4 regions of the Marinobacter sp. 1-3A genome follow, and region 4 is predicted to be linked to each of the others. Evidence: predicted binding sites of a transcription regulator. Region 4 holds the regulator's gene; each other region holds the start of a gene.
What was found. The regulator FliA, encoded in region 4, starts transcription of late flagellar genes. The targets are predictions, from matches to a motif close to CTAAAGTTTNNNNNNNNNNNGCCGNTAA.

Region 1: a site for FliA is predicted at 3,089-3,116, ahead of FE848_RS18905 (methyl-accepting chemotaxis protein). Genes of this name have one in related genera too.
Region 2: a site for FliA is predicted at 1,429-1,456, ahead of FE848_RS13580 (methyl-accepting chemotaxis protein). Genes of this name have one in related genera too.
Region 3: a site for FliA is predicted at 2,495-2,522, ahead of FE848_RS08240 (methyl-accepting chemotaxis protein). Genes of this name have one in related genera too.

Annotation. Positions count from the first base shown of each region.
Region 1 is NZ_VCGZ01000009.1:63,356-68,850, reverse strand. Features, by position in the region: gene FE848_RS14115 (ketopantoate reductase family protein) at 1-248, shown strand, start outside; gene FE848_RS14110 (cob(I)yrinic acid a,c-diamide adenosyltransferase) at 289-846, shown strand; gene FE848_RS18905 (methyl-accepting chemotaxis protein) at 1,008-3,038, opposite strand; gene FE848_RS14100 (histidine kinase) at 3,141-4,028, opposite strand; gene ampD (1,6-anhydro-N-acetylmuramyl-L-alanine amidase AmpD) at 4,054-4,680, opposite strand; gene FE848_RS14090 (DUF1631 domain-containing protein) at 4,753-5,495, opposite strand, start outside.
Region 2 is NZ_VCGZ01000008.1:141,658-147,152, forward strand. Features, by position in the region: gene FE848_RS13570 (L-threonylcarbamoyladenylate synthase) at 2-625, shown strand; gene FE848_RS13575 (hypothetical protein) at 629-1,294, opposite strand; gene FE848_RS13580 (methyl-accepting chemotaxis protein) at 1,522-3,144, shown strand; gene rnk (nucleoside diphosphate kinase regulator) at 3,190-3,573, opposite strand; gene FE848_RS13590 (aminotransferase class V-fold PLP-dependent enzyme) at 3,952-5,082, shown strand; gene FE848_RS13595 (FmdE family protein) at 5,120-5,495, shown strand, end outside.
Region 3 is NZ_VCGZ01000004.1:219,046-224,540, reverse strand. Features, by position in the region: gene FE848_RS08245 (hypothetical protein) at 1-749, opposite strand, end outside; gene FE848_RS08240 (methyl-accepting chemotaxis protein) at 783-2,396, opposite strand; gene uvrD (DNA helicase II) at 2,637-4,802, shown strand; gene FE848_RS08230 (undecaprenyl-diphosphate phosphatase) at 5,038-5,495, opposite strand, start outside.
Region 4 is NZ_VCGZ01000001.1:564,349-569,843, reverse strand. Features, by position in the region: gene flhA (flagellar biosynthesis protein FlhA) at 1-209, shown strand, start outside; gene flhF (flagellar biosynthesis protein FlhF) at 270-1,586, shown strand; gene FE848_RS02535 (MinD/ParA family protein) at 1,659-2,471, shown strand; gene FE848_RS02530 (RNA polymerase sigma factor FliA) at 2,503-3,246, shown strand; gene cheY (chemotaxis response regulator CheY) at 3,409-3,792, shown strand; gene FE848_RS02520 (protein phosphatase CheZ) at 3,813-4,598, shown strand; gene FE848_RS02515 (chemotaxis protein CheA) at 4,616-5,495, shown strand, end outside.

The DNA of each region.
Region 1 (5,495 bases), on a different contig from region 4:
GCTCGGAGATATCTGTTTTGTTGGAAGCTGAGACCTCAGAAGCCATTGCGCCGGAGGTTCTTCGGGAGCGTATAGAAACTGTGGCGAGAAACACCGCCAGCAATACGTCTTCCATGCGCGCGGATGTTTTAGCGGGTCGTAAAACAGAGATTGACTATATCAACGGCTATCTAGTGCAATGCGGAAGGTGCCATAGCATTGCCACGCCGGTAAACCAAATGCTGACCGAACGAGTACAAGGTCTATAAGGCTTTTAACCAATCAGCTTAAACTACCAGGAGCAACATCATGGGCAACCGCCTTTCCAAGATTTACACCCGCACAGGTGACGATGGCACCACCGGCCTGGCCGATGGTAATCGTATTGCCAAAAACGCTCAGCGTGTTGAGGCAATGGGCATGGCCGATGAGTTGAACTGCCATATCGGCCTGTTGATCGAAACCCTGGACAGTGATGATGACATGCTGGAATCCATGCGCCGCATTCAGCATCACCTGTTTGATTTGGGTGGTGAGTTTGCGATTCCCGGAAGCAAGGCGATTACTGAAGATCATATTAGCTGGCTGGAAAATCTGCTGGATGAAATGAACGAGCCCTTGCCGCCTCTGAAGAACTTCATCCTGCCAGGCGGAAGCCCGGCTGCAGCTCAGTGCCACTTGGCCCGCGCCGTTTGCCGCCGTGCGGAGCGTGTAGTGGTAGCCCTCAGCCATGAGGATTCAATCAACCCTCTGGGACGCCAGTACCTGAACCGTTTATCAGACCTGTTATTCGTAGCTTCAAGGGTGTTAGCGCGCCGGGAAGGCGCTGAAGAGATTCTGTGGGATCAAAAGAAGTCGGGAATGTAGCGCTCACGCTGGGCGTAACATTGCACTCACCATAATCAGGCAAGGTGTGGCGCAAAGGCTCCGGAAACTGTGCGGAGCCAGGGATGGCGGAGCCAAGCGTACACGGACGTATTAACAGCGTGTTTCCGGAGCCTTTGCGCCACACCTGGCCGTCTTAAAAACTAAACCTTAAACGCCTCAACAAGCCTCTGCAAAGAAGCCGTCAAATCAGACATTTCCTGGGAAGAAGCCAGAGTCTCTTCAGCGTTCGCGGCAGTCGATGCACCCAACTCGCCAATGTGAGCAACGCTAGCATTCACATCTTTGGAAACTGCAGACTGCTCTTCAGCGGCCTGGGCAATCTGGTGGCTCATGTCCACAATCACCGAAATACCCTTGGCAATTCTGCTCAACGCCTCAGTAACCTCTGCCGACTTCTGAACGGTTGTCTGAGTAACGTCACGGCTATTGGTCATGGCCGCTACGGCATCTTTTACGCCACTCTGAAGTCGTGAAATCATGCCTTCAATTTCTTCGGTCGACTTATGAGTGCGCTGGGACAGCGAGCGCACCTCATCTGCAACCACCGCAAACCCACGCCCCTGCTCACCCGCACGGGCTGCTTCAATGGCAGCGTTCAAGGCTAAAAGGTTGGTCTGCTCAGCGATGGCTTTGATTTCAACCAAAACCTGACTGATGTTGTTGCTGTCTTCACTCACCCGGTTGATCACATCTACAGCGCCAGAAATCTCGGTCGCAAGACGGTTGATGGTTTCAACGGTATCGGAAACAACGCCGCGGCCAGTTTCCGTATCTTGCTCTGCAGCGGTGGCGCTGTCTGCAACCCGGTGGGCGCTTTCAGTAACCTCACTCACCGCCTCGACCATCTGGCTCATAGCCTCATTAATCTGGCCACTCTCGGCCATCTGATGCGTTACTGCTTCGCTGTTAGCGGCAGCCGTGTCCTTCACTCGCGTGGCCTGCTGATCAACTTCCTGTGTTGTCTGGCCTACAGAGCGTATCAGTTCAGCCATACGATCCGTCATATTGTTGAACTCACCCGTCAACTCACCAAGCTCATCGCGATTATCAAGGGAAATCCGGGTCGTCATGTCGCCAGCAGCAACCTTGCGCGCTGCTTCACTAAAGCGATTGATGGCAGTGCGCACAGACATGAAGAAGCCAACATAGAGATATACAACAAAAAGCAAAACAACAATCAGCGCGACTACTATGAGGCGACGCTGGCTTAGCTCTTGCTCCAGCCTGGCTCCCAGATTGGCATCGACCACATCAAACGCTGCATCTTTTAGCTCAACATAGCTCCCCAGCTTCGCAGAAATGCGCGAATCATAATCTGGCCATGCCATCTCCAGCCGCATTGGCGCAATAATATTAACTTCAAGCAACTCACGTGCGTTCAAAAGACTTTCATCAACATCTTTCAATGCAGTTCCCGCCGAGGCGGCAAACGCCGGCGACGCATCTGCCGCGAGGGTCAAGGCAGGCGAAAGCAGTGAACTACGATTAGTCAGCGCATCATATATTTCATTCAGATTTTCGCTGAGGGCATAACCTAACTGACCGTCAACAAGAGCGAACAGGCCATAGGAACGTGCCCGCCCCAATTCGCTGCGGGCATCTGGAAGAGTTTCACGGATAAGACCAAGAATGAGCAGGTTTTCCCTCGAGGCGCCTTGGCCCAAGCCTGACGTTTCTATCGTGGCGGGAATCAGTGCAAGCGCTTTCTGAACAAATTCCTGAAAATATTTAAACTGGGGATCAAAGTTGGTCTGATAGTTATCATCCCCACGAATGCTCTGCCACTCCGCTTTTAGCGCCTCTACCTGGTCGGCCCACGCCCCGGAGGTATCAAAAGAACGCGGCTCTGCAGTCAGGCTATCAAGAATAGAGCCTATTTCGCTGGCGATCTTGTCGGAAAGAGCTTTGAGACTAGCTTCATCTTTGGCTACTGCTGGCGCCCGATAATCCCGATAATCAATAGACGCGTCTACAAGGCGATCGATCTGGCGCAGCTGTTCAAGACCCTCTACACCCCGGGTCATGGTCGCGACCGAGCGGTTGAGTTCTGTCATCACAAGCCAGGACAACCCACCAATCGGGAGGAGGAACAGGATGCTGATCAGGCTGAACTTGTACAGCATCGGCAACCGGTTCATCAGTGCTACTGCGGGATTAATGAGTTGCTTCACATCGACCCTCTCTTTGAAATGCAAACAAATGAATGCATGTTCTGTTCTTATTATCGCCCAAACAGGGGGAAACTTAAGTAATTTTTATTATCCAACCAGGTTTCAGACAACGCCTGCGATTACGAGCAAAGCAAGTGCGCAAATCCAGACCAGCATACTCCGGCTGAGCAGGTCCCTCACCGCACTCAAACTGCGGCCACCAAAGCTGGCCCACTCATCCTGGTGAATCCGGGAAAAGCGGGCTGGATCAAGCGCATACCCGGTTAACGACCCATTGGCGGAAATCATGAGCACCTCTGACGCCTTTTTCGTGACACCCGCCATCGCAGCTCTGGATTCACGCAGCCAGCCCGACAAGTCACCGGCAATCCCAAAAGTTATTGACAGCATTCTTACCGGCACCCAGCTAAACCATTCACATGCTTTGGTATACCATGGCCTGGCGCCTGCCTGCGGCCACTGCTCAGACAGTGCGACTAATCCCCGCACAAAAATTGCCAGGCCTATGCCTCCCACCACATACCAGAATGCAATTAGGAAGAAACGCTGAAAAACTGCCAGCATCAGTGCTTTGGATAAGGCAAGGTGCATGATTTCTGGTGATGCGGCAGCGCCCCGCTCGTTCGCAGGCAGCCGCTCCTGTATAAAGTGCCAGGCAGCCTGCATGTCGCCCTTCCGCCAAGCTTCCGCATAAGGCTCAAGCACTTGCCGCCAGCCAGGCGACCCCATAAGTAGCACAAGCACCAGAATTTCCAGCGGGTAGGCAGCAAGCCGCCAGCCGTATAGCCCCAGTGCATATATGCCCAAGGCAGCGAGCAGTGCTGGTACGACGATCAAAAAAAGGCCAGCCCCAATACTTGATTCGCGTCCTGCTTTAACAACGGTGCCCTGGCGAAACCAGCGCCGCCAGAGTTCATCCCCGGATATCGCATTCAGGCTATCAAGCCGCCTGCGAACCAGGTAGGCAATGAGAAATACCACCAGAATCATCTAAACAGCTCCTTTGGGAGACAGTTCAGCACTGTTTTTGTCCAGTCTGAACTGCATGCAGAGACGCCTGAAAGTGTTGCCAGTCAAATGCAGGCCCAGGGTCTGTCTTGCGACCGGGCGCAATATCACTGTGGCCAGTAATGCGGTTGTTGGTTATATCGGGCCAGGCAGAACCGATCACTACCGAGATTTCTGCCAACGCCCGATACTGCTCAGCCGTGTAAGGAATGTCGTCTGCGCCTTCAAGCTCAATTCCAATAGAGAAGTCGTTGCACTCTTCTACACCCTCAAAGCAAGATCGCCCCGCGTGCCAGGCTCTTTCCAACAGGCTGACAAACTGAACCAGGCTGCCATCCCTGCGAATCAGTGCGTGAGCTGACACGCGCATCCCGGCAATTGTTGCGAAGTAGGGATGCAAATCCGGATCCAGGCAATTGGTGAAGAAGTCTTCAATATAGGTGCCACCAAACTCGCCGGGCGGCAAGCTGATATTGTGCACTACCAGAAGGCTTATGGTGGTGCCTTCCGGGCGAGGGCCGTAGTTCGGCGAAGGGCACCAGCGAGCAGATTCAAGACGCCCGGTTTCGCGAAGCGTCTCTATGTTTTCGCTGCAAATGGTCGTACTAACATGATCGCAGGCTGAATGGGGCAAGATGAATCCATTATTATCAGAGCATTACACTGTGATCTGATTGAATCACAAAGTAACACCTGTTACCACGGATCAATCTTTGCGGGTATTGCGCAGGTTGTCGATGATGGATTCCAGTGCTCTGTCAAAGATAAGCCCATCATCAAGCATACACACAGTACCTGCCGCCATTGCAGAGGCCAGCTCCTGGCGATGATACTCCGCCACCTTGGCACCGCTGCGATTAACAAATATATACTTACCCGTGGCCCTGATAACAGCCGCCAACTTACAGCGAAGCTTGGTCTCGTCGCGGGTCAGCTCAACCCAGGCGCCAACACGAAGACTGTCAGCCCGGTTCAACCACTCAGCCGCAACCTCTTCCACTGCCTGCTGTGCAGGCGCTTCAATCACGAGTTCTGACAGCACATGTTGTTGCTGCTCGTTCGTTTCAGCCTGTGCTCCGGTGTCAGACAGTCCAGTCCCGGCTTCGGGTGCCACAAAAGCTTCAACAAACGGCTCTTCGTCTTCCACCACAGGTGCGGCCCGCAAGGGGGCCGTTGCCAGTCGCTGAAACACATCCACGTGAGCCAGTTCGAGATCCCTAACTGCGGTATCTGTTGCAAATGGATCCCAGGAAATTTCCTGAAGCGCCATGCGGAAGTCATCCACAATAGCCGGGATTGCGCGAAGCAGGTCGCTTCGGGTAGAGCTTTCAACCGGTTGAGGATCCACACTCCAAACAAGGTGACCAGTCAGCTCTTTTGCATCTGCCCAGCGCTCGCTTTCTTCTCCTACCCGCAATACCACCCACTGCAGGTATTTTGTCCATGCTT
Region 2 (5,495 bases), on a different contig from region 4:
TATGAGTCAGTTTTTTCAGATTCATCCGGAAAACCCGCAAAAGCGGTTGATCAAGCAAGCGGTTGAGATTCTTCGCGCTGGTGGCGTAATTGTTTACCCCACCGACTCCGGGTATGCCCTTGGGTGCCATTTGGGTGAGAAACCGGCAGCAGACAAGATAAAGCGCATTCGAAAGCTGGATGACAAGCATAACTTCACATTAGTGTGCCGGGATCTGTCGGATATCGGTGTGTATGCCAAGGTGGATAATACCCAGTACAGGTTGCTGAAAACCTTCACGCCCGGTCCTTATACCTTTATTTTGGATGCAACGAGTGAGGTGCCAAGGCGCCTGCTGAACCCGAAGCGTCGCACAATTGGTGTGCGGGTTCCTGATAATGCGATTGTCCGGGATCTGTTGGGTGAGCTTGGCGAGCCTATTATGAGCAGCACGCTGATTTTACCGGGTGAGACTGACCCCATGACGGACCCCTACGACATACGGGATACGCTACAGCACGAGCTTGATTTGATTATTGATGGCGGCTTCTGTGGCATGGAGCCAACCACCGTGGTGAACTTTACCGGTGAAGTGCCGGAGGTTACCCGGGTGGGTAAAGGCGATCCGGCACCGTTTGAACAGTAGGGCTTAGGCTCGGGTGTTCAGGTTGAAGGCGTAAGCGCCCCGGTTGGCTGCAACGTTAAATTGGTCAGTCGGAGCGGAGCGGCGCAGGGTGTCGTAGCGGTGTACGAGATCCTGCAAGCCGTTGAATTGCTGGTTTTCGCTGATCAGCGTATCCAGCAGTGAATTATTAACCCCATAGGCTTGGCTGAGTTTCAGGGCGTTGTCCATGAAGTGCAGAGTTGGCTCGTTCACGCTCAGCCGGCTAAAGGCATCCGCAAAGTTTTTGTTAACATTCAAATCCTTCTCGATTCGACTTCGGGTTTCTTCTGCCAGGTTGCCGCCCACCTCAATCCTACCGCTGTCGTTTTTGTTGACGCTTATCGATAGGGATGGGTTCAGGTTATATTCGGCAAGTTTGTGCCGCAGCGTCTCCCTGATGAAGGCAAGATCCTGCCCTACGGTTTGCTTGTAATCCGATAGGGGCAGCTTCCGGGATTTAGGCCTGCCGGCATCAGTCAAAAGCTCTCCCGATGGTGTAAAACGGTCATCCCCCGGCCCTGAGGGTTGCAATGTCTCAGCACTGGCTGTGCCTTTGGCCTTTTGTTCATCGGCCCCGTTTGCAACAGGGCGCTTCTCCAGAGTTTGCTGAAAGCGGGTGCTTGCCTGGATAAGAGATGTCAGCAGTGACATGGCGTGCATTCCTCCACTGGCTCGCACAAGCGCGCCAGAAATTTATCGTCTGTCTCCTGGTATAAGCACATTCCGGGCCAGCCACTGAAAATACGTGCTTCTGATCTGAGTCAGTAAATATTTGACGCATGTCTATAAAGTTAACCGTCCTTTTGCCGTCAACCACATAGAATGTTTGAAAGAGCCAGGTAAAGCCTGGTGTTCATTGTTCTTTTGACTGAGTCGCTATGAAAAACCAATATTCCATTCGTTTTCTGCTGCTCGCTGCCCTGGCAGCTGCGTTTTCACTCATCCTGGTTTTTACCGTGCTCCATAGTGCCAGTGCCCAGCGCGACCACATGGAAGAGTTCAGTCACAAATACGTGGATGGCCTTGCCAAGTCCTATTTTGACGGACTGAACACCATGATGGTGACTGGTACCATCAGCAACCGTGATGTGCTTCGGGACAAGGTGATGGCGCCTGCGGATGTGCTGGATGTGAGGGTGATTCGTAGCGATCAGCTGAACCAGATGTTTGGCACCGGTACCCAGGCAGAGCAGAAACGTGATGCAGACGATAGAAAAGCACTGGACGGCCAGAGAATTGAGCGTTACTCAAGCAATGAAAATGGGCGTGTTTACACGTTAATTGACCCGGTTATTGCTCAATCAGACTATCAAGGTGTGGATTGCCTGGGTTGCCATCAAGCCCAGGAAGGGGATGTGCTGGGTGCGATTCGAGTGGATTATTCTCTCGCTGAAAGCGACGCCAGCTTGCACCAGCAATTGCTTACCAGTGGCGGTATTCAGATCGCCATCTTTGTTGCAGTATTCTTCCTGACCGGGCTGGTTTTGAATCGGCTGGTGTTCTCCCGTTTACGTCGGCTCCAGATGAGTATGGATGAGATTTCCGGAAACTCTGATCTCACGATTGAGCTGGATGTATCGCGCAATGATGAAATTGGGACTGTTTCCCTTGCGTTTAATCGCATGATGGCAAAAATCCGTGAAAGTATGCACACGGTGATGGATAACGCCGAGCAGGTTGAGCGGGCGGCCCGTAGCATTGCGGAAAAGGCCCAAACTACTGGCCGCGAAGTCACGGCTCAAAAAGACAATACAGACCAGGTTGCCAGCGCAACCACTGAAATGGCCGCATCGGCTGTTCAAGTGCGGGAGAATGCCAACCACACAGCTCGAAAGTCGGCGGAAACGGCTGAATCTGCCAATAGCGGTGAACAACTTGCGCGCACAGCAGTAGAGGGTATTGAAACGCTCAACACGGAAGTACAGAGTGGCGCTAAACGAATAGAGGACTTGAACGAACGTACCAGTCAGATGGCGAAGATGTTGGAAGAAATCTCTAATATTGCGGAACAAACCAATCTGCTGGCGCTGAACGCTGCTATTGAGGCTGCCAGAGCGGGTGAGCAGGGGCGTGGGTTCTCAGTGGTTGCAGATGAGGTTCGAGCGCTCGCATCACGCACTCAGGTATCTACAGAGGAAATCCGCAAAACCATAAACTCTCTTCAAAGCGAAGTAACCGAATGTGTGGCTACCATGCGCCATGCCTCTGATATGGCAGGGCATGAGGTAGAAGCCATTCTGAAAGTAGAAACCGAGTTGCAAACCATTGCGTCGGCCGTTCGTGAAATCACTTCACTTAACCAGGAAATGGAAAGCGCAGCGAACGAACAGAGCGATGTGTCTGAAATTATCAATCAGAACGTGATTGAAATCAGCCGCTCGGCCGAGCAGACAGCAACAGATGCTCAGGAAACGGCAGGCATTGCAGGTGATTTGCTGGTAATGGCGGAAGCACTCAGAGAAACCATTGAGCAGTTTCGGTTGGTCAGAAAGGATAGCTAACGGGGCGAGCCTTTCAGGCTGCCCCCGCAAACGATTACCCGGCGATTAGCCCTCTCGGGTAACCCCAATGATTTTGAGGTGGATGTTGTTGCGGCCACGGATTGGCCACTCAATGGAATCACCCACAGCAAGTCCAAGTAGTGCCGAGCCAGCTGGTGCCAGAATAGAAATCTTGCCTTCTCCAGTGCCCACTTCGTGAGGGTAGACCAAAGTCAGCTCCTGCTCCTGGCCGGTATCTGCATTCTGAAAGCGCACTTTTGAATTCATGGTCACTACGTGCGCTGGCATTTCTGCAAGCGGCACAAGCGTGGCGCGGCTCAGTTCATCATCCAGACCTTCTGCCACATCGGAATCACCCTGTTTTTCGATCAGGGTAGTCAAACGGTTGAAATCTTCTTCAGCAACCAATACTGCCGGCATATCAGCCATAGTTATCTCCAAAAAATATAATTAGTAATTCAAAATTTCAGGATTCAGGCGCCGAACCCGGCGTTTTTAAAGCGGATTCAGCGAGAAAAGAGAAAAGCGGGCAACACACCAGCAGTGCCTGCCTGACGGCGGGCGCTTGAATGATAGAAAGGAATAAACGCTGAGAATAATGATCTCACAGGTTCACCTGGTGTGTTGTCTGGATAAATAAAGAAAAAGCGGGAACTTGGCCGCTTTGGTCAATTTATAAGCTTTTGTCGGGTTCCACAAGTGGGCTTGCAGAAAACGTAAGAAATAAAGCGCATAACGCCAGATTTGTTAGACTCACACCATAGATGATTCATCCAGAAACTGCACCAGGCAAGGAATCTACGCCCCATGTCCAAATTGTTTCCTTCTGTTGACCCCGATGGGCTACTGGAATACTCCGTGGTATTCAATGATCGCTCGCTAAACCACATGTCTGCGCCATTTCAGCAAATAATGCGGGATATTTCCTCCACTTTGCGGCACGTGTACAACGCCAAAGCCGCTGTAATTGTGCCCGGCGGTGGTAGTTTTGGTATGGAGGCCGTGGCTCGCCAGTTTGCCAATGATGAAGGCTGCCTGATAGTCCGCAATGGCTGGTTCAGCTACCGCTGGACGCAAATACTGGAAGCAGGCCGAATCACCGATCGCGTGACGGTGCTCTCCGCACGGGCTATTGACGATTCACCCCTGGCAGCATTTGCACCTGTACCCGCCGAGGAAGTTGCAGGGCGCATCAGGGCGGAAAAGCCAGCCGTTGTGTTTGTGCCTCACGTGGAAACCGCTGCCGGGATCGTGCTGCCAGACGACTATCTGAAAATCATTGGGGAGGCTGTAAAAGAGGTTAATGGCTTGTTCGTGTTGGATTGCGTAGCCTCCGGTGCCCTCTGGGTTGATACCACCGCCTGTGGCGTGGATGTACTTATTACTGCGCCGCAGAAAGGCTGGAGCGCTTCACCCTGCGCCGCCCTGATCACCTTGAGCGACCGTGCGATTGCGCGGATAGAAGAAACCACCAGCAGCAGTTTCGCCGGGGATCTACGCAAATGGTCGCAGATTATGCAGGCCTATGAATCCGGCAGCTACGCCTACCATGCCACCATGCCCACCGATACCCTGGCTATCCTTCGTGATGCCATGCTTGAAACGTTGAAAACCGGCCCAGACCTGTTGTTTCAGCGCCAGGAAGAATTGGGCCGCAAAGTGCGCAAGCTGTTTTATGGCGCTGGTTTCAAGAGTGTTGCCAGCCCGGGCTTTGAGTCGCCGAGCGTTGTGGTGTTGCACACCGACAATATTAATATCCATAACACTAGCCTGTTTCGTGAGCAGGGCTTGCAGACGGCAGCTGGCGTGCCGATGATGTGTGGTGAACCAGAGAGTTTCTGCACCTTCCGTATGGGCCTCTTTGGCTTGGAGAAGTTGAATAACGTGGATCGAACTGTGGAGAAGCTGAGAGTGGCTCTGAAGGCGATTCAGGGCTGAGATTGTGGTATCAATGTCCCGGTTTCAGGAGATAGTGATGGCGTTCCCCAAGTTTTTTGATGATGCACCCGTTATTTCTTTACGTGATCCGCTGGCAGATCTTCTGGGTGCTGCCGAAGGTGGCGTTATCGAGTATCGCTACGCAGATGTTGTAAGGCTGGCGGGGCATTCCTGTCCGACTGTTGCCGGTGCCTACCTGAGCGTTCGGGCTGCACTGAATGTGCTGTATCCGAACTCACTGCCCGAGCGCGGCGCAATTCGGGTACACATGCCCGCGCCAGAAACAGAGGGCACTATTGGCGTTGTCGCACAGGTAATAACAATGCTTACCGGTGCCACTGCCCAGGGTGGCTTTAAGGGCATAGGAGGCCGTTTTGCCCGTAATGGACTACTCAGTTTCGCCAAAAACAGTG
Region 3 (5,495 bases), on a different contig from region 4:
CCATCTGAAAGGGCATACTCATGTACGCCATCCTGGTTAAGGTCAATATCAATGTTGACCTGAGCTGTTCCGACAATCGCTCTTGCAGTCCAGACATAGTCAGTCCACGAGAGAGTGGTGCCGAAAACGTTCCTCAATTCTGAAGGCCCAGTGGTTCCTTCTTCATCGGTGAATCCGGTGAAGAGCTGGCCTGTAACGGCTGAGTTGTCCAGATTCATTGTGTAGGTTGCATCTGCCCCTACATAGCTTTTTATAGAAATTGGGCCGTAAACGCTTTGTGGTGGCCGAGCCCAAGGCTGGGAGTAGCCCACTTCCAGGGAGTCGGAATACATGAACAGCGGCAGGCGCATTTTACCTGCACGGAGCTGCAGGTTGTTTATGGGGCGGTAGCTCAGGTAGGCCCACTCAACTACGGGGTCCCAGTCCTCTGCGCCGCGCCCTACCAGCTGGAAAACTGCCTGGCTCTTGTCAGAAACGTCAAACGTTCCTTGCAGAGCGAACAGGCTCAGATCTGCCACGCTGGTCTTTTCGGTTATACCGTCAAATCCCGCATCGTTGCTGGATTTTGCCACACCGGTGCTGAAGAAACCGTTGAAACGAACACGGTCATTCTTGGCGGTATTCACCTGCTGTTGCATGGAGTCCAGCTGCTGTTGCATGCGCGCCAATGTGTCTTCTGTGCTTTGGGCCGAAACGGAGCCCGCAGCAATGGCCAGAGCCAGCGGTGCGAAATGTAGAAATTTCTTCATAAGGAATTGGTCCGTACGTCTTTTGTGGTTAATTTACACGCGGAACTGGCTGGCAACGGTTTGCAGGCCGTTGCTGACGCTCTGAATATCGCGACTGACGTTATCCAGCTCATCGGTGCTTTCCATGACTGCCTCGGCATTCCGGTGCATGTCCGTCATGTAAGTGGTTACTTCGTTAAATGTCGTGCTTTGTTCGTAGGTGGCAGCAGCAATCTGTTCATTCAGCTCACTGATCTGCTGCACGTTTTGCAGAATGCGGGACAAAATCTCACCGGATTCAGTGGTCGCTTCCACGCCCTCATGGGCTTTATTTACACTGGCTTTCATGGAGGTAACCGCTGAAGACGACAGCTTGGAGAGCTCTGAAATTACACCCTGAATTTCTTCCGTTGCTTTGTGGGTACGTACTGCAAGCCCACGCACCTCGTCAGCAACCACTGCAAAGCCGCGGCCATGTTCGCCGGCACGCGCTGCCTCAATCGCGGCGTTCAGAGCCAGCAGGTTGGTTTGTTCTGCAACGGTTTGAATGGTGTCCAGCAAACCCCCGACCCGGGCAGAGAACTCGTCGAACTGATTCACCAGACCAGCGGTATTCTCAATGTCGCTGACCAACTCGCGGATGGTGGCCACATTTTTCTGTACTTTTTCCTGGCCCGATTGGGCGAAGCGCGCTGCGTCCTGGGTCTGGTCCGAGGCGCTGGAAGCAAAACCTGCTACTTCTTCAACACTTTTTACCAGTTCATCCACAGAGTTACGGGTAGAAGAAATTGCCTGTGCCTGGCTGCTGATGCGCTCAAGGTTGGCCCGGCTGGCATCGGTCAGGTGGCCTGTTGCTGTGTTCAGTCCATTCACGTCATCGCTGATAGTGGCAAATGATTTATGCAGCTTGGCAACGAACAGGTTGAATTGATTAACCAGTTCCCGGAGTTCATCCCGGCCTTCATAGTTCAGGCGACGAGTCAGGTCGCCTTCGCCAGAGGCCATGTTCTTCAGGGAGTCGATAATCTGGGTAAGGCTGGTGGAGATGGAACGACCGATCACCAGGCTTATTGCGATCAGCACTACAACGGTAGTGACAAGAATAATCAGCGCCAGAGTTTGGGCATTTGTTGAGGCTTCAGCGGTTTCCGAAATGGCGCCCTGGAACCGTGCACGATTGTTTTCAAGCATGGCGTTCAGGCCAGCCTGCAGTTGCTCCAGACGGGCTGCGTTACGGGCTGCGTCGTCGCCAATGCGTGTGAAGTCCGCTGTGCCGTCGATAATGGAGGTGGCAAGGCGGGACGCGTTGTCGTAGTAGTTGTCGAGGTCCCGGCTCAGCTTTTGAATATTGCTGGCTTGGGCGGGGCTCAATTCCGCAATTTTTTCCAGGTTGGTCGCAATGGTGTCTCGGTAGGCCTGGGTTGCTTCCAGCTGCTGGTCGTCCCCCGTGGTAACCGCACCACTGATTTGTTGCTCCATCAGCTTTAGCTGGCCTTCATTAATAGTGGTCAGTTCCAGCGTCGGATAAAGGCGATCTTTTACCTCGCTCAGGCGTTCAGAGTTGGAGCGTTCTGTTATAAACGCGAAGCCCTGACTGATGACAAATGCGAGGATGGCAATGCTGACCAGTAAGCCAAGCTTTTGTGAGATTTTAAGTGATGACAGCATAGTCTTTTCCTGACGGAACAACCCAATGTGGCGGAATCAGCATATAGGTTGCTATTAGTAGGCGAAATGGTGATTGTGTTTCGTGCTGTTATGTTCTGTTGTCGGCTGATTTTGCAGTAACTTTATAGTAAGGCGAGTCTAAAATGTTAAGCCATCGATCGGGATCGGGGCAGGCTCGGTCACGACTTGTTATAATCTTCGGCCAGAATTCCCCATTCTCCGGACTACAGTGATTTCCCCATGGATGTCTCCCACATTATAGATTCCCTGAATGATGCCCAGCGTGAGGCAGTTACGGCACAGAATGACCACTTGCTGGTGCTGGCGGGTGCCGGCAGTGGCAAGACCCGGGTGCTGGTGCACAGGATTGCGTGGTTGATGCAGGTGGATCGGGTTCCGCCTACGGGGATTCTGGCGGTCACCTTTACCAACAAAGCTGCCAAAGAGATGCGTTGCCGCATCGAGGAGATGATGAATATTCCGTCTCGGGGCCTTTGGTTTGGCACCTTCCACGGTATTGCTCACCGGCTGTTAAGGGCGCATTCGAAGGATGCCGGGCTGCCGGAGAACTTCCAGGTACTGGACAGCGATGATCAGCTGCGCATGGTCAAACGGGTAATGCGGGAAGCCCAGATTGATGAAAGTCAGTTTCCACCCAAGCAGGCTCAATGGTTTATCAGCAGCCAGAAAGACGAAGGTTTGCGGGCCGACCACATTCAGGAAAATCCGGGAGACCATTTCACCTCCACCATGGTGAAGGTATACCGCCGCTACGAAGAACTGTGCCAGCAGAGTGGACTTGTGGATTTTGGCGAGCTATTGCTTCGCTCCCATGAACTCTGGCTGCACCGGCCGGAAATACTGGCCCATTATCAACAGCGCTTTCAGCATATTCTGGTGGACGAGTTTCAGGACACCAACACAATTCAGTACGCCTGGCTGCAGGTTCTTGCGGGTAATCGTGTACCACTGACTGTGGTGGGCGATGACGACCAGTCCATTTACGGCTGGCGTGGCGCAAAAATAGAGAATATCCAGCAGTACCAGAGGGATTTCCCGAATTCCCGGCTGGTGCGGCTGGAACAGAACTACCGTTCCACTCAATTGATTCTGAAAGCCGCTAACGCCGTAATTGCCAACAACCAGGGCAGGCTCGGTAAAGAGCTTTGGACAGATGGCGTGGAAGGTGAGCCCATCAGTCTGTACGCAGCATTCAACGAGCAGGACGAAGCCAACTATATCGCCGATAGCATCTCCAGCTGGGTCAATGAAGGCAACCTGCGTAGCGAATCCGCCATCTTGTACCGCTCCAACGCCCAATCCCGGGTGCTGGAAGAATCCCTGATGCGCCAGGGCATACCTTACCGCGTATATGGCGGCCTGCGCTTTTATGATCGCCAGGAAATCCGCAACGCCTTGGCTTATCTGCGCTTGGTGCATTATCGCCGTGATGATGCGGCTTTTGAGCGCGTGGTGAACTTGCCCACTCGCGGCATAGGCGCCAAAAGTCTGGCCGAGCTGAGGGAGTACGCAACCAGCCAGAGTATTTCTCTGTGGGAGTCCGCCGAACGATTGCTGGAGGCCGGGCAGGTAAAAGGCCGGGCCAAAACCGGGCTGCAGGCGTTCCTCGATATTATAGAAGAGCTGTCTGCGATGGCTGAAGGCGCGTCGCTTCATGGGCTTATGAAGCAGACTATCGAAGCCAGCGGCCTGAAGGACTACCACGCCAGTGAAAAAGGCGAGAAGGCTCAGGCCCGGGTGGAGAACCTGGAAGAGCTGGTTAACGCCCTTGCAGATTTTGATGTGGAAGAGGGTGTGGACCCGCTCTCGGAGTTTATTGCTCAGGCAGCTCTGGATGCTGGCGAATCTCAGGCGGAAGATCACGAAGACAGTGTGCAGCTCATGACTTTGCACTCTGCAAAAGGCTTGGAATTCCCGTTGGTATTCCTTGCCGGTGTTGAAGAGGGTTTGTTCCCTCACAGCATGTCTCTGGAAGAGCCGGGGCGCATGGAGGAAGAGCGGCGGCTGGCCTATGTGGGCATCACCCGGGCCATGAAAAAGCTGGTGATCACCTATGCGGAATCCCGTCGTTTGTATGGTCAGGAGAAGTTCAACGCGCTTTCCCGCTTCGTTCGGGAGATTCCCAGTGACTGCCTGCAGGAAGTACGGTTACGCAACACGGTAACCCGCCCAGCTATGTTGGATCGTCCTAATGAGGGCTTGTTCAGTCAGGACTCTGCCCAACAGACCGGTTTCAGCCTGGGGCAGCGGGTTCGGCACCCCAAATTTGGCGAAGGTGTGGTGATGAATGCTGAAGGCACCGGGCACCACACAAGGGTGCAGGTGAATTTTGATGAAGGTGCCAAGTGGTTGGTGCTGGCTTATGCGCCGTTGGAGGCCTGCTAACTATTATCGGGGAGCGCAGGCAGGGGGAAGGCTTTTCAAAACACGCTCCTTGCGGCACATCCATGTGACGCTTGGGCTCCGCTTCTCACTGCTTTATGCTCCTGCGTCGCAGTGAGAATCCTGGGTTGGCCGTCCTTGGCCAACCCGTGAAGAGCTGTCGCTCTTCACCCATGGCTCCGCACAGTTTTGAAAAGCCTTACCCGGCCTCCGCTATCGACGCTGTGCTAGCCTCCTACTACATCAATACCGCGTAAATAACCCCAGCCAGAATGACTCTGTAGATAACGTAAGGCCACATGCCCACCTTGTTCAGCCATTTCAGGAAGAAGTGGATAGCGGTAATGGCAATAACGAAGGATGTAACGCCCCCTACCAGAAATGCACTCCAGTCCACGGCAATATCCGAAGTCGCTACTTCCAGAAGCTTAACTGCAGAGGCCAGAGCGGTAATGGGAATGGCCAGCAGGAACGAAAAGCGGGAGGCTGTTTCCCGGCTCATGCCCAGGAACAAACCGGCAGTTATGGTAATGCCAGAGCGAGAGGTGCCGGGTACAAGGGCGATGGCCTGTGCGATACCTACCAGTAAAGCGTCTTTCCAGTTCAGAGAGTCTATCGAACGTTGGCGTTTGGGCATCCAGTCTGCAACACCCAGCAGCAGGCCGAAGAACAGGGTGGTGGCAAAGATGATTTCTA
Region 4 (5,495 bases):
ATATGGTGGAGAAGCTGCAGCGCTCATTGCAAGACAGCGTGCAGCGTCAGGAAATGCTGGGTAAGCCGGCCATCCTGCTGGTATCCGGGCCCTTGCGGCCGGTGCTCGCCAAGTTTGCCAGTTACGGTGTGGAGCGGCTGCATGTGCTCTCCTACCAGGAAATACCCGATAACAAACAGATTACGATCGTGGCGTCCGTGGGCCAATAAGCTGGCGGATGAAAGCACGGGTAACGCAGATAACGCGTGGCCGTTGGAGGATGCAATATCATGAAAGTTAAACGTTTTTTTGCCAAAAGCATGGCTGAAGCTCTGAAGCAGGTCAGTGAGCAGATGGGGCCAGATGCTGTCATCCTTTCCAATCGCCGTGTAGACGGCGGCATTGAGATCGTAACCGCGTTGGACTACGACGAAAATATGGCGCGCCAGAGCTTGGGCGCAGAGGCCAGTGAGGCCACTAACGGAGCCCGCCTTGCAGAGATGCAGGCAGAACGTCATCGTCGGCTGGAGGATGAGCTGAGTCGCTCTCGCTCCCGTATTCGCGACGTGCGTGAAAACCGAGCTGCAAGGGGGCAGGGTTACGCTGATGCATCCTTTGCAGAGTTGCACCGGGCCGCGAGTGAAGATTTTGCAGAGCCAGTCTCTCAAAGCGCTGGTAACGAAAATTATTCTGATGAGCTCGCCCGCATGCGTGCAGAAATAAACTCCTTGCGGGATCTGATGAGTGGCCAGCGTGGTGAGCCGGAGAAGCCCGGCATCAACGCGGTCCAGCAGCGTCTTGCAGAGCGGCTCCAGGAATTTGGTCTTGGTAATGATCTGGCGAGCTCGCTCTCCCGCCGCCATAAAGGTGGCAAGCTGGAAGATGGTTGGAAACAGTCCCTGAAAATGCTTGTTGCGGGCGTGCGTACTCCCAATCAGGAGTGGCTTGATGAAGGGGGTGTATATGCACTGGTTGGCCCTACAGGTTCGGGCAAGACTACCACCATCGGCAAACTGGCAGCGCGATATGTGTTGAAACACGGCGCCGATTCTATTGCACTGGTCACGACAGACCGGTACCGGGTTGCGGCCCATGAACAGCTTTTCGTGTTTGGTCGTATACTGAATGTGCCGGTGCGCGTGGTGGATGAAAGCAACACCCTTGATGATATTCTTGATGAGCTCTCAGACCGGCACCTGGTGCTGATCGATACGGCTGGGCTAACCAGTACAGACAGAGGCTATCAGGAACAATTGGCAGAATTGGCCCGTAGCCATCACAGCATCCGGACGCACCTGGTTGTTTCGGCAACCAGCCAGCCGCGTATTATGAAATCCGTCTGGCATTGCTATAAGATGGCAGGTCTTACAGGCTGCGTGATGACGAAGATTGACGAAGCCCTGACTCTGGGCGAATCTTTGGGCTTTGTGATGGAAACCGGGCTGCCGGTTGCCTACTACACTGATGGGCAAAAGATCCCGGGGGATCTGCATCATGCTGAAGCCGTTCCGCTCGTACGCTTGGGAGTCGAGCGTCTGAAAATGCTTCAGCAACAGGCGGCGGCAGAGAAAATGCCTGATACAGAGCGCCCGCGGGAAATCGCATGAGGCTGTGAAAATCTGAGTTGTATCCGGTTATGAACCATATCCGGTTAATCCTGGCGAGAGATTATAAACAGTATGAGCAAAGCACATCCGGTACAGGTGATCGCGGTTTCCGGCGGCAAGGGCGGGGTCGGCAAGAGTAACATTTCAGTTAATCTTGGCATCGCTCTGGCGCAAAAAGGCAGGCGCGTTGTGCTGCTTGATGCCGATCTTGGCCTGGGGAATCTTGATGTGCTGCTCGGGGTAACCGCCAATCGTACCTTGCAGGACGTGTTGGCAGGAGAGTGTGACCTCAGAGACGTTCTGGTAAATGGTCCGGGCGGGATTAAAATCGTTCCGGCATCTTCCGGAACCCAGCGCATGACCCAGCTCAGCCCCATGGAGCATGCCGGCCTGATTAACGCATTCAGCGAGTTGGGCGATCAAATTGATGTGCTGATTATCGATACGGCGGCCGGTATTTCCGAGTCTGTTGTGAGCTTTTTGCGGGCCTCGCAAGAGCTGTTGCTGGTGGTGTGCGATGAGCCCACATCCATCACAGATGCTTACGCCCTGATTAAACTGATGAACCGTGATTACGGTACCAACCGCTTCCGCATTCTCGCCAATCAGGTGAGCAGTGAGCAGGAAGGCCGCCATTTGTTTGAAAAAATAACCCGGGTAACCGAACGATTTCTCGATGTGGCACTACAATATGTGGGTATGGTGCCTTACGACGAAGCTGTGAAGAAAGCCGTTCAGCGCCAGAAAGCCGTGCTGGATGCATACCCTCGAGCCAAAGCGTCGCTTGCGATCAAGGCACTGGCTGACAAGGTAGAAAGCTGGCCACTGCCTTCATCACCCCGCGGACACCTGGAATTTTTTGTGGAGCGGCTCGTCGAAGTCTGAAACGGATCCCGTAAAAAATAAAACCGGATGCATGACATTGGCGAAAAACCTGGGAATTTATCATCAGGCTGGTGTGAAAAGTCCCTCGGACCTCATAGAGACTCACGCCCCCCTGGTAAAGAAAATCGCACTTCATCTTTTAGCGCGGCTACCGGCCTCGGTGCAGCTCGACGACCTTATGCAGGCGGGTATGATCGGGTTGCTGGAGGCCGCCCAGCGCTATAGTTCAACCAAGGGCGCAACCTTTGAAACCTATGCCGGAATTCGCATCCGAGGGTCTATGGTGGATGAAATCCGCAAAGGCGACTGGGTGCCGCGCTCTGTTCACCGAAACGCTCGTCGGGTTGCCCGTGCAATCAAGGAAGTAGAAGACCGGGAGGGCCGTGAAGCCCAGGACTTTGAAGTGGCGGAAGAGCTCGATATGTCTCTTTCCGAATATCATGCCACTCTGGCCGATGCTAACAGCGGACGGCTTTTTAGTCTTGATGAGCTCAATGAATCCGGTGAGCTGCCGATAGAAGAAACAGAGGCCCGGGATAATCCGTTGGATGATCTCACATCTGATTCTTTCCGCAGCAGCCTTGCGGCGGAGATTGAGCTGCTTCCGGAGCGGGAAAAGCTTGTACTGAGCCTGTATTACACGGAGGAACTGAACCTCAAAGAGATTGGCGCTGTTTTGGGAGTCAGCGAAAGCAGGGTCAGTCAGATTCACAGTCAGGCCGCGTTGAGATTGCGTGGAAGACTTTCCGAGTGGCGCCTTGAGGAACACAGCTAGGCGTGGCTTGAGACTTCAGGGTTCTGATGAAGTGTAGTATTTGGTAACCGATGCTTTACAAGCGCGATAAAGATCAGACAATACATGGTTAAATCAGCGGCCTGCTACACTTTAAGCGCAAAGGTCAAAACGAATTCCGGGTCTTAATAACTGGAGGTCCCTTTGGACAAAAATATGAAAATTCTCATTGTGGATGATTTCTCCACAATGCGACGGATCATCAAAAACCTGCTCCGTGATCTTGGCTTCACCAACACCGATGAAGCGGACGACGGAAATACAGCTTTGCCTATGTTGAAAAGCGGTAAGTACGACTTCCTTGTGACAGATTGGAACATGCCGGGAATGTCTGGCTTTGATCTGTTGAAGGCAGTGCGGGCAGATGAAAACCTGAAAACCCTTCCTGTTTTGATGGTTACCGCCGAAGCCAAGCGCGACCAGATTGTTGCAGCGGCTCAGGCTGGCGTGAATGGGTACGTAGTAAAACCGTTCACTGCTGCCGTTCTAAAAGAAAAAATCGAGAAGATTTTTGAACGAATTCAGTAACCGGAAATTGGATGGGGCGTATGAGCGATAAAAAAAAGATCCATCGGGATCTTGAGCCAGAAGTGACCGAAAAGCTCCGGCACCAGGCAGCAGAGCTCGCCCAAAGTGTGGAAGGCGGCGATTATGCCCGAGCGATGAACCTGATTAATGAGTTAAGCGAAGTCAGGGATCAGAGCCTTTATCGTGAAGTTGGCCGTTTGACACGAACGCTTCATGAGGCAATCCGCAACTTCCAGATTGATCCGCGCAGCCAGGAACAAAAAGAGGTGCTGTCTTTGATGACAGACGCATCCGACAGACTGGCGTACGTTGTTCAAATGACAGGTCAGGCTGCCAATCGCACTATGGACCTGGTTGAAGAGAGCATGCCTCTCGCTCAGACACTCCGTGAAGAAGCCTCGTCATTGAGCGAAGAATGGCAGCGGTTGCGGCGCCGGGAAATGCAGCCGGCTGAGTTTCGTGAACTTTATGGCCGTATAGATACCTTTTTTCTTAGCGTTACCAATGATGCGGACACACTTTACAGCAGTCTTTCCGAAATTCTGCTGGCGCAGGATTTTCAGGATCTGACGGGCCAGGTAATACAGCGGGTGACGGCTTTGGTGAAGGAGGTTGAGGAACAGATGCTCAGCCTGGTGGTTATGGCGAGCCACGTTGATCAGCTTACCGGCACAGTACACCAGATTGAAAATCAGGAAGTCTCCGCCGAACAGGGCGTAGGGCCGCAAATGAAGGCTGAAGAACGCGAAGATGTAGTCTCGGGACAAAATGACGTAGACGATCTGTTATCCAGTCTCGGTTTCTGAACAGAAGAGGTTAGCCCATGGCGTTTGATGCCGATGATGAGATCCTGCAAGACTTCCTGGTAGAGGCCGGGGAGATTCTTGAGAAGCTGTCGGAACAGCTTGTTGATCTTGAGCAACATCCAGACGACAGTGATCTGCTCAACGCCATATTTCGTGGATTCCATACCGTAAAGGGTGGTGCAGGCTTTTTGCAGCTTGACGCTTTGGTTAACTGCTGCCACTCCGCCGAGAACGTGTTCGATATACTGCGCAACCATAAACGCGCGGTGGATTCCGAGCTGATGGACGTTGTGCTGGAAGCTTTGGATCATGTGAATGCCATGTTCGAGCAAGTGCGTAACAGGGAAGAGCTGACGCCTGCGCCGGACGAACTGATTGCGGCACTGGATGCTCTTGCACTGCCCCAGGTTGCTGGCGAGCCGGTGAGCAACCAGTCTGTAGACGTTCCTGCTGCCCCTGAAAGCGATCAGGATGGTGGCGATATTACCGATGAAGAGTTTGAACAATTACTGGATGCGTTGCATGGCGATGCTCCCGTAACGGGCGCCTCCGATAGCTCCGCCCCCGACCAATCCCCAGCCAACAGCAGCGGCTCAGCTGACGAAATTACAGATGATGAGTTTGAAGCCCTGCTTGATGAGCTGCATGGCAAAGGCAAGTTTGCCGCGAAACCACCCGCAGATGATGCCCAGACGACAGGTGGTGCCGGCCCTGAAAAGGGCGGTGATGGTGAGCTGATCACTGACGACGAATTTGAAAAACTGCTCGACGAGCTGCATGGCAAAGGTGGCAGCCCAACCACCGGTGGCTCCGGGCCAGCGCCAGCGAAGTCGCCGCAGCCGAAAGCCGAGCCTGCGAAAGTTGTGCCTGAAAAAGCGCCAGCCAGTAAACCGGCCC